DNA from 2 places in the Variovorax sp. PMC12 genome. Region 2 is predicted to be linked to the other one. Evidence: riboswitches for the same ligand, from Rfam matches in the RefSeq annotation. Region 2 holds a riboswitch; the other holds the start of a gene.
What was found. A riboswitch is a leader RNA that binds a small molecule or an ion and turns the genes downstream of it on or off. The one in region 2 is predicted to bind manganese.
Positions count from the first base shown of each region.

Region 1 (4,607 bases), 2.7 Mb from region 2:
AGTACCGCGCCATGCTCGACGCTGCCCGGGGCCCGAACACATGAACAACGTGAAAAGCGCATGGGGCCTGGTGCGCGGTGTCCTCGACCGCGCCACCATCTACCTGCCGATCATCCTGACGGCGGCCGTCGCGCTCGGCACCTACTGGCTGGTGCGCAATGCGCCCAAGCTGCTCGAGCCCACCGCCAAGGCCGCGCCCACGCATGAACCCGACTACTTCATGCGCGACTTCGTCATCAAGAACTTCCTGCCGAACGGCGACCTGCGCAGCGAGCTGTACGGCGCCGAAGGCCGGCACTACCCCGACACCGACACCATCGAGGTCGACAAGGTGCGCATGCGCTCCATCTCGCCCGAGGGGCTGGTGACGCGCTCCACCGCCAACCGCGGGCTGTCGAATTCGGACGGCAGCGAGCTGCAGCTGTTCGGCAACGCCATCGTCATCCGCGACCCGTCGGTGGGTCCCGACGGCAAGCCCACGCCGCGCCTGGAGTTCCGCGGCGAGTTCCTGCACGCCTTCGTCGACACCGAGCGTGTCACGTCGAACCAGCCGGTCACGCTGATCCGCGACAAGGACCAGTTCACGGGCGACACGCTCGACTACGACAACTTGAGCGGCGTCGCCAACCTCAAGGGCCGGGTGCGCGGCGTGCTGATTCCGTCGGCGGCCGCTGCCGCTCCCGCGCCTGCCAAGAAGCGCTGACAACAAGAAGACCGCGAAAGAAGATCACGCATGACCACCTCGGCCCCGCTCGTCTTCATCACCGGCGCGTCGAGCGGTATCGGCCAGGCCCTGGCCGCGAGCTTCCACGACGCGGGCTACAGGCTGGCGCTGGTGGCCCGGCGCACGGCGGAGATCGAGGCCTGGGCAAAGTCGCGCGGTCTGGGCGCGGACGGCTACCGGGTCTACAAGGCCGACGTGGCGCAGACCGACAGCATCGTGGCCGCCGGCAATGACTGCATCGCGCAGCAGGGGTTGCCCGACGTGGTGATCGCCAACGCGGGCATCAGCATCGGCATCGACACCGCGGAGCGCGCCGACCTCGACGTGCTTTCGCAGACCTTCGCCACCAACAACGTCGGGCTGGCGGCGACCTTCCATCCGTTCGTGCGGGCGATGGTGCAGCGCGGCAGCGGCCGGCTGGTCGGCATCGGCAGCGTTGCATCCATCCGCGGCCTGCCCGGCCACGGGGCCTACTGCGCAAGCAAGGCCGGCGTGGTCGCGTACTGCGAGAGCCTGCGCGGAGAGCTGCACAACAGCGGCGTGAAGGTGGTCACCCTCTGCCCCGGCTATATCGACACGCCGCTGACGCAGGGCAACCGCTACGGCATGCCCTTCCTCATGAAGGCCGAAGACTTTGCCGCCCAGGCGCTGCGTGCCATCGAGTCGGGCACGAGCTACCGCGTCATTCCGTGGCAGATGGGCGTGGTCGCCAAGATCATGCGCATGCTGCCGAATGCCGTGCTCGACCGCGCGGTACAGGGGCGCGGCCGCAAGAAGCGAAGCGGCGAGGCCTGAACCGGCGCGAGGAAAAGCGAGCGGCCAAAGAAAAAGGCTCCGGAAGGAGCCTTTTGTCTTTTCTGTGCGTCGAGGTGCAGGACTCAGTAGCCGCTGTTGCCGCCGCCGTAGCCACCGCCACCACCGCTGCGACCACCGCCGCCACCGCCACGGGGGCCGGCGCCGTAGGGGCTGCGGAAACCGCCGTCGCCACCACCGCCGCCGCCGCCGCCACTGCGGCCACCGCCGCCGTAGCCGCCGCCACCGCCGGAGCGGCCACCGCCGCCACCACCGTAGCCGCCACCACCGCCGCCGCCGTAGCCACCGCCACCACCGCCGCCATAACCACCACCGCCGCCGCCGTAGCCGCCGCCACCGCTACGGGGGGGGCGTGCTTCCATGGGACGTGCTTCGTTGACGACGACGCTGCGGCCGCCCAGGGGCTGGCCGTTCATGCCGTTGATGGCGGCCTGTGCTTCCGCGTCACTGCCCATCTCGACGAAGCCGAAGCCCTTCGAGCGGCCGGTGTCGCGCTCCATCATGACCTTGGCGCTGGTCACTGCGCCGAACTGGCCGAAGGCCTGTTCGAGATCACCGTCGCGCACCGAGTAAGGCAGGTTGCCGACGTACAGTTTGTTGCCCATCAAGGGACTCCTATAAACACATCAAGAAAAGCGATGGAGTCCCGAAAGCATCACTCAAACGAGAGCGTCGAGTCGCGCGAAACTGACCGATCACCGAACTGCCTCCCCACCAAAATGAAGTGGGAGGCTCGTGCATTATGGGTGAAATATCCGAAAAGCAAGCAGGAATTTGCTTCTTGAGGTAGCGCCTGTGAAAACAATCAAAAGCTAGCGCCCGCTTACAAGATCGGGTTAGGCCCTTGGCGCTACAGGTAGAATCTCGCCCGTCATTGGGGAGTAGCCGCCTTCCGATCTGCGAGAGGGGCCCGCGTCAACAGACTTGTCCTGCCCCACAGGACATGGCGCGTGCAGTGAGAAAACACCTGGCGAGACCTTTGACCGTGCAACTTCGGGAATATGGCCGAAGGTGTTGCACGGTCAATTGCGTCCTTCGGCCAAGAAACCCCACGTTCAAAAATGGAAGCTTTTCTCGTTGCAACCGGCGTCGTCGCGCTCGCCGAAATGGGCGACAAGACCCAACTATTGGCCCTGCTGCTCGCAGCCCGTTTCAGGAAACCCTGGCCGATCGTCCTCGGCATCTTCGCCGCCACCATCATCAATCACGCCCTGGCGGGTGCCGTGGGGAACTACATCACGCGCTGGCTCGGACCCGAGGTGCTGCGCTGGATTCTTGGTGGCTCGTTCATCGCGATGGCGGTGTGGATGCTGATTCCCGACAAGCTCGACGAAGACGATGCCCCGGGCGTGTCCAAGTTCGGCGTCTTCGGCACCACCGTGATCGCGTTCTTCCTCGCCGAGATGGGCGACAAGACCCAGATCGCCACCGTCATGCTGGCCGCCCGCTTCACGCAGGACTACTTCTGGGTGGTCGCCGGTACCACGCTGGGCATGATGCTGGCCAACGCGCCGGTGGTGTGGCTGGGCGACAAGATCGTTCGCCGCGTGCCGATCAAGCTCGTGCACGGCATCTCGGCCGCGATCTTCCTGGTGCTGGGCGTGATCATGATCATCGGCTGGTAAGAAAAAAAGAAAAAGGCGGGAGCCCTTCCAGAAACACCGCAGAACCGGCTTCGCCGGGCCGCAGGTGTTGCCCCCGAAGGGGGTTGGCGAAGCGACACGCAGTGCGCGCAGCCTGGGGGATATACTCGCGCTGCGCCGATTTGCTTCAGCTTGCGGGCGCTTTATAAATCCAGCTAAAGACAGGCGCGGCAGACCCGGCTCGTTTTTGGCGAGGCCGGGTTTTTCATTCATGTCGTCGTCACCTCCCTTGGTCGTCACTTCGCAGTCGATGCAGTTCGCGGGCCCGCTGGCCCTGCGCAGCGGCGCATCGATCAGCGACTACACGCTCGCCTACGAAACCTACGGCACCCTGAACGCCGATCGCAGCAACGCGGTGCTGGTGTGCCATGCGCTCAATGCCTCGCACCATGTGGCGGGCGTCTACCAGGGCCAGGCCCGTTCCGAAGGCTGGTGGGACAACATGGTGGGCCCGGGCAAGCCGGTGGACACCGACCGCTTCTTCGTGATCGGCGTCAACAACCTCGGCTCCTGCTTCGGCTCGACCGGCCCGATGCACGTCAACCCCGCCACCGGCCGCGTCTACGGCGCCGACTTCCCGGTGGTCACGGTCGAGGACTGGGTCGACGCGCAGGCCGCGCTGCTCGACGCGCTCGGCATCGAGACGCTCGCCGCCGTCATGGGCGGCAGCCTCGGCGGCATGCAGGCGCTGTCGTGGACCTTGCAGTACCCCGGTCGCGTGCGCCACGCCGTGGTGGTGGCCAGCGCGCCCAACCTCACGGCCGAGAACATCGCCTTCAACGAGGTTGCGCGCCGCGCCATCGTCACCGACCCCGACTTCCACGGCGGCCACTTCTACGAACACGGCGTGGTGCCCAAGCGCGGCCTGCGCATCGCTCGGATGATCGGCCACATCACCTACCTCAGCGACGACGTGATGAACGCGAAGTTCGGCCGCATCCTGCGCAGCGCCGTCGAAGGCGAGGCCGCGGGGCTCGACTACCGCTACTCCACGCAGGACGTCGAGTTCCAGATCGAAAGCTACCTGCGCTACCAGGGCGACAAGTTCAGCGAGTACTTCGACGCCAACACCTACCTGCTCATCACCCGCGCGCTCGACTACTTCGACCCCGCGCGCAGCCACGGCGGCAAGCTGAGCACCGCGTTCGCCAACGCCACGGCCAAGTTCCTGCTCGTGAGCTTCAAGACCGACTGGCGCTTCTCGCCCGCGCGCAGCCGCGAACTCGTGAAGGCGCTGCTCGACAACCGCCGCAACGTGAGCTACGCCGAGATCGACGCGCCGCACGGCCACGACGCCTTCCTGCTCGACGACGTGCGCTACATGGGCGTGGTGCGCTCGTACTTCGAGCGCGTCGCCAAGGAGACGAGCGCCGCCGGGCCGCCCCAAGGCGCGGGCCCCCTGAAGGGGGTTGGCGCAGCACGCGAAG
Region 1 covers NZ_CP027773.1:4,133,756-4,138,362, forward strand. Annotated here, with positions in the region: gene C4F17_RS19115 (KdsC family phosphatase) at 1-44, shown strand, start outside; gene lptC (LPS export ABC transporter periplasmic protein LptC) at 41-703, shown strand; gene C4F17_RS19125 (SDR family oxidoreductase) at 734-1,519, shown strand; gene C4F17_RS19130 (RNA recognition motif domain-containing protein) at 1,603-2,142, opposite strand; yybP-ykoY riboswitch at 2,402-2,580, shown strand; gene C4F17_RS19135 (TMEM165/GDT1 family protein) at 2,599-3,162, shown strand; gene metX (homoserine O-succinyltransferase MetX) at 3,392-4,607, shown strand, end outside.
Region 1: linked by a shared signal. The riboswitch ahead of C4F17_RS19135 (TMEM165/GDT1 family protein) and the one ahead of mntP (manganese efflux pump MntP) in region 2 are both predicted to bind manganese.

Region 2 (4,607 bases):
CGGCGATCCATTCGCCGGTGACGTGGCACGGCGGCGTGGCGCCGATGTCGCGGTAGATCACCTCATCGTGTGGCCGTGCCGCGCGCCAGGCCGATACGAAATGCCGGCTGAGCCGGCGCGAGTGCGAGCCGTGCGCATGCGTGCCAGAAAAACCGGGGCGGGCGCTGGCGTCGATGTGGAGCAGGGTGGTCATGGTCGGGTCCTCGTTGTTGCCTGGTGGGATGAAACTGGTTCAGCTGTCGGCTTGACAGGGTTCTCAATCTATCCAAGCATCCGAGGCCCAACAAACGATGATTTCTTTGCGCTGCTGAAAAATAAATTCATCCATGAGCAACCTGCGCCAACTCCCGCCGCTGGCGTCGCTGCGTGCCTTCGAGGCGGCAGCGCGGCATTGCAGCGCCAAGCTCGCAGCCAGCGAGTTGTCGGTCACGCCGACCGCCATCAGCCATCAGGTGCGTCAACTGGAAGACTCCCTCGGCGTCGCGCTCTTCATCCGTCAACCGAGGCAACTGGCGCTCACGCCGCAGGGGCGCGAACTGCAGGCGGTGCTGAGCGAATCGTTCAATGCAATTGCCACTGCAGTGGCACGGCTGCGGGCACCTCCGCAGCGCCAGGCCATCACGCTGTCGGCCACGCCGGCCGTTGCGGCTCGCTGGCTGCTGCCGAGAGTCGGCGCCCTGCGTGCGCTGCATCCGAAGCTGGACCTGCGCATCCACGCATCGCACGAAGCGGTGGCGCTCGACGGCGTTACCGCCGACATCGCCATCCGCTACGGACGCGGCCAGTGGCCGGGCATGGTGGCCGAGAAGCTGTTCGACAACGTGTTTGCGCCAGCGTGCAGCCCTGTGCTCAAGCTGAAGAAGCGGAGCGACCTGGTGCGGCACACGCTGCTGCACTTCGCGCTGCCCGGCAGCAGGAGCCAGCCGGGCACGTGGACGGAATGGCAGCAGGAGGCGCAGGTGGCCGGTCTCGACGTATCTGCGGGGCCGGTGTTCTCGGACGAAACGCACACCGTGTCGGCCGCGCTGCAGGGCCAGGGCGTGGCGCTGATGAGCCTGGCGCTGATCGCGGACGAACTGCGCGCAGGCAACCTGGTGAAGCCCTTCGGCCCGGAACTGCCGGGGCTGCCGTTCCATCTGGTGTGCCCCGAGGCGCGGCGATCGGAGCCCGCCGTGGCGGCGGTATTCGACTGGGTGAAGGGGCTGCAGCCGCTGGATGGAAGCGGGGCATGAGGAAAAGCACAAAACGCGACACATGGCGCGCGCACCTCGGAAGAATGCACACAGCATGGCTGGGCCAGCCAAAGAAAAACCCGCCTGAGCGGGTTGAAGGGTAGCCCTGGAGGAGGGAGGAAAGAGCGGGCTACCGGCGGTGATTGTTTCGGCCGAAACTTATGCGGCGCTTAAAGCGGCATACCCGAGCGAACAAGAGCTCACGGCGTCGCAAGCCGCAAAGCCCTACGCCCGGCGCAGGCGCTGTCGCGGAGCCCTTTCAAGGCAGGCGATTAGAATCGCCGCTCCCTTGGGGAGTAGCCGGCTTCCGGACTTCGGAAGCGTTCACGTCAACATACTCGGTTCGCACCTTGCGACCGTGGCGTGAGCAGCCGAAAGGTTGGCGAGACCAGCGGTGCATGGACGCGGCTTTGGCCGGCGGGTTCGTGCGCCGCGGCGTCTTGAACCGGCCTTGCTTGCTACTTCCAAAATGAACATTGCCTCCACGATCCTTCTTGCATTCGCCATGTCGACGGATGCTTTCGCCGCTGCTGTCGGCAAGGGCGCAGCACTGCGCAAACCCTCCTGGCGCGAAGCCTTGCGCACGGGTCTCATCTTCGGCGTCATCGAGGCGATAACGCCCGTCATCGGCTGGGCTGCCGGCCTGGCCGCCGCCAGTTACGTCGAACGTTGGGACCACTGGATCGCGGTCACGCTGCTCAGCGTGCTGGGCCTGCGAATGATCTGGGAGGGCTGCGGCACGCCCGACGCGGTGGACGACAAGCCCAGCCGCAACTCCTTCTGGACCCTGGCCATCACCGGTTTCGCGACCAGCATCGACGCGATGGCCGTGGGCGTCGGGCTGGCCTTCATCAACGTCAACATCGCCTGGACCGCGCTCGCCATCGGCCTCGCCACGCTGACCATGGTGACGCTTGGCGTGATGGTGGGGCGCGTGCTGGGCGCCGTCGTCGGCAAGCGCGCGGAGATCGTCGGCGGCGTGCTGCTGATCGGGATCGGCTTCTTCATCCTCTATGAGCATCTGAACGGGCTGGCCTGAAGCCGGGCATCGGTTGATACCGATGTAAACACACGACGGAGGTATTGCGTGAAAATGTGAATAAATCACGAATTCCGGCCATTTCGGATCACGTGTCCGAGCTGCTCAGGACAAGCCCCGAGCGAATCCTGAGTACCTTAAGACTACGATCCGGGGAATTAGACAAGGATCTCCATGGAGACGTACCCGACCCTTCGCCAGGCCACAGGCGTTGCCCGCATTCTCAGCAAGCGCTCGTCCTGCACCATCGTCGTCTACCGGCAAGCGGAAGGGAAATTCGTGGCAGCGCATTCGACCGATCGGGTGGAGGGGAGCATCGAAGGCGTGTACCGCGACGGGTATGTGGTTCCAACGCTCCTGAGCAAGCCCGAGCGTTGAAGGGCGCCAGCCTCGCTATCGCTGAGACGCCGATACGCCCTGCATCAGCAGCGACAGGGCTTTCCGCAGGTTGGTTGCCGATGCCGTCTCTCCCTTGTCAAAGCCAAGCCGAACGACAACGAGGTCGTGCGAAGGAATGATGAACACCAGCTGGCCGCCCGCCCCGAGCATGTAATAGGCAGAGGTCGGAACCGGCCAGGCGCCCGTGCCGTTGATCCAGAAGAAGCCGCCATAGATGGGGCGCTTGTCGGCCGCCCACGTCGAGGCGACGGTGCTCACGAACTTGACGAACCCCTCGGGCAGGAGGCGCTCGCCGTTCCATACCCCATCCTGCAGGTACAGATTGCCCAGGCGTGCCCAGTCGCGCGCCGACATGTAGTCGTAGCCCTGTGCCAGGAAGTTTCCGTAGGGGTCGGTCTCCAGTGTCATCGTGCGAATGCCGATCTTGTCGAACAAGGCTCTTTGCGGAAAAGAGAGGTACTGCTCGCCGCGCTTCTCCACTGCAAGTCGGATCAGGTAGTTGGCCAGCACCGGATCGGTGTTGCGATAGCGGCCGATGGTGTTTGGCGGCCATTGCTGGGGGCGGGTGGCTGCGTAGTTGAACGCGTTGATGCGCCCCGTGTAGAAATATTTGTGGTCGGTGTAAGTCCCGTTGGGATCGAAGTCCGGGTCGTCCGGAGCCTTGATGCGCAGTCCGCTCGACATGTGAAGGATGTCGGCGATCCGGATCTCCTGGCGCTTGTCCCCCGCGGACTGCCATTCCGGGATCGGGGCGGGTTGGTCGAGCCGGTATTCGCCCTGCTTGATCAGCATGCCGAGCAGGGTGGCCGTGACGCTCTTTCCCATCGACCACGACTCGAGCGGCGTCGTCGCCGTGATGCCCGGCATGTAGCGTTCGCCGATGATCTGCCCCTTGTGCGTGACCACGAAGCCTGCCGTGTAGGCCTCCGGCAGCTCGAAGGCCGCGTCGAGCGCCTGGTTGATCTTCGTCCTGTCCAGCCCGGCCTCCGGCGCTGCGTCACTCAGTGCGTTGCCCATGGGCCAGGGCTGGGTGCCCGGATCGGGCAGTGTGCTGGTGACGGTCACAGGCGTGAAGTAGACATCGTCCTTGCCGGGTGGCAGCGTGATGCAACCTTGCGAGCCGTAGTAGCGGGCCACCAGCGTCGGGCCATTGGGAATGGCGATGCGCACCTCTTTCTTGTCGCGGTCGACCAACGGCCTGCCGACCTTGCGCCGCTGGTCGTAGGGGCCGGTGAAGTAGCCCACGCTCTCCGCCGCCAGGTTGGGGTCGAGGCCGGTGATGAACACGGCGGAGCACATCGCCTTGGCATACCCGGAGGTGTTGTGCTCCAGCGGATCGCCCGGCGGCGGCACGTAGGGAGTGTCCAGTTCGTAGGCCCGGGCCCGGGCGATGAGCGCTGCGGGTGCCGGCAATTCGGGCGCCGTGCCCGTGGGGTTGCTCGTGCCTGCGGCGGGTGCCGATCCGATGAGCCCGATTCCGCCGCCTCCGCCTCCACCTCCACCACCGCCGCCCCCGCACGAGGTCAGCGCAAGCAGGAAAAAAGCGCCAGTCGCCATGGCGCCGGAGATGCGGGCGGTCCTCTTCATTGGCTCTCCTCACATTTTTGTTATATGAAAGTCTGCCCTAGAGTGGGGCGGATGGCAAATCCATGTTCGGCATTGCCTCGGCTTGCCAAGGAGCCTGGCCCGATGCCTGAATCGCGTCCGGAGAAACCACGGCCCGAAGTCTAAAATCTTCGACGCACGAGAAGTCGGGGAGAAATCGGGATATGGAAGGCCCCGATACTGTCGCCGGAGACTCCCGCTGCACACGCCTCGGCAGCTTGAACAAGACCAATAATGAATCCCTCGGGCCCTTCGAAACTGCGCTTCGGTTTGCACACACGCCTCAGCCTCGGGGTGGCGGCGGTGGTTCTCACCGCCACGTTCACCATCGC
Region 2 covers NZ_CP027773.1:1,007,413-1,012,019, forward strand. Annotated here, with positions in the region: gene C4F17_RS04635 (FMN-dependent NADH-azoreductase) at 1-193, opposite strand, end outside; gene C4F17_RS04640 (LysR substrate-binding domain-containing protein) at 327-1,232, shown strand; yybP-ykoY riboswitch at 1,517-1,687, shown strand; gene mntP (manganese efflux pump MntP) at 1,702-2,271, shown strand; gene C4F17_RS32670 (hypothetical protein) at 2,446-2,649, shown strand; gene C4F17_RS04650 (serine hydrolase domain-containing protein) at 2,665-4,257, opposite strand; gene C4F17_RS04655 (sensor domain-containing diguanylate cyclase) at 4,546-4,607, shown strand, end outside.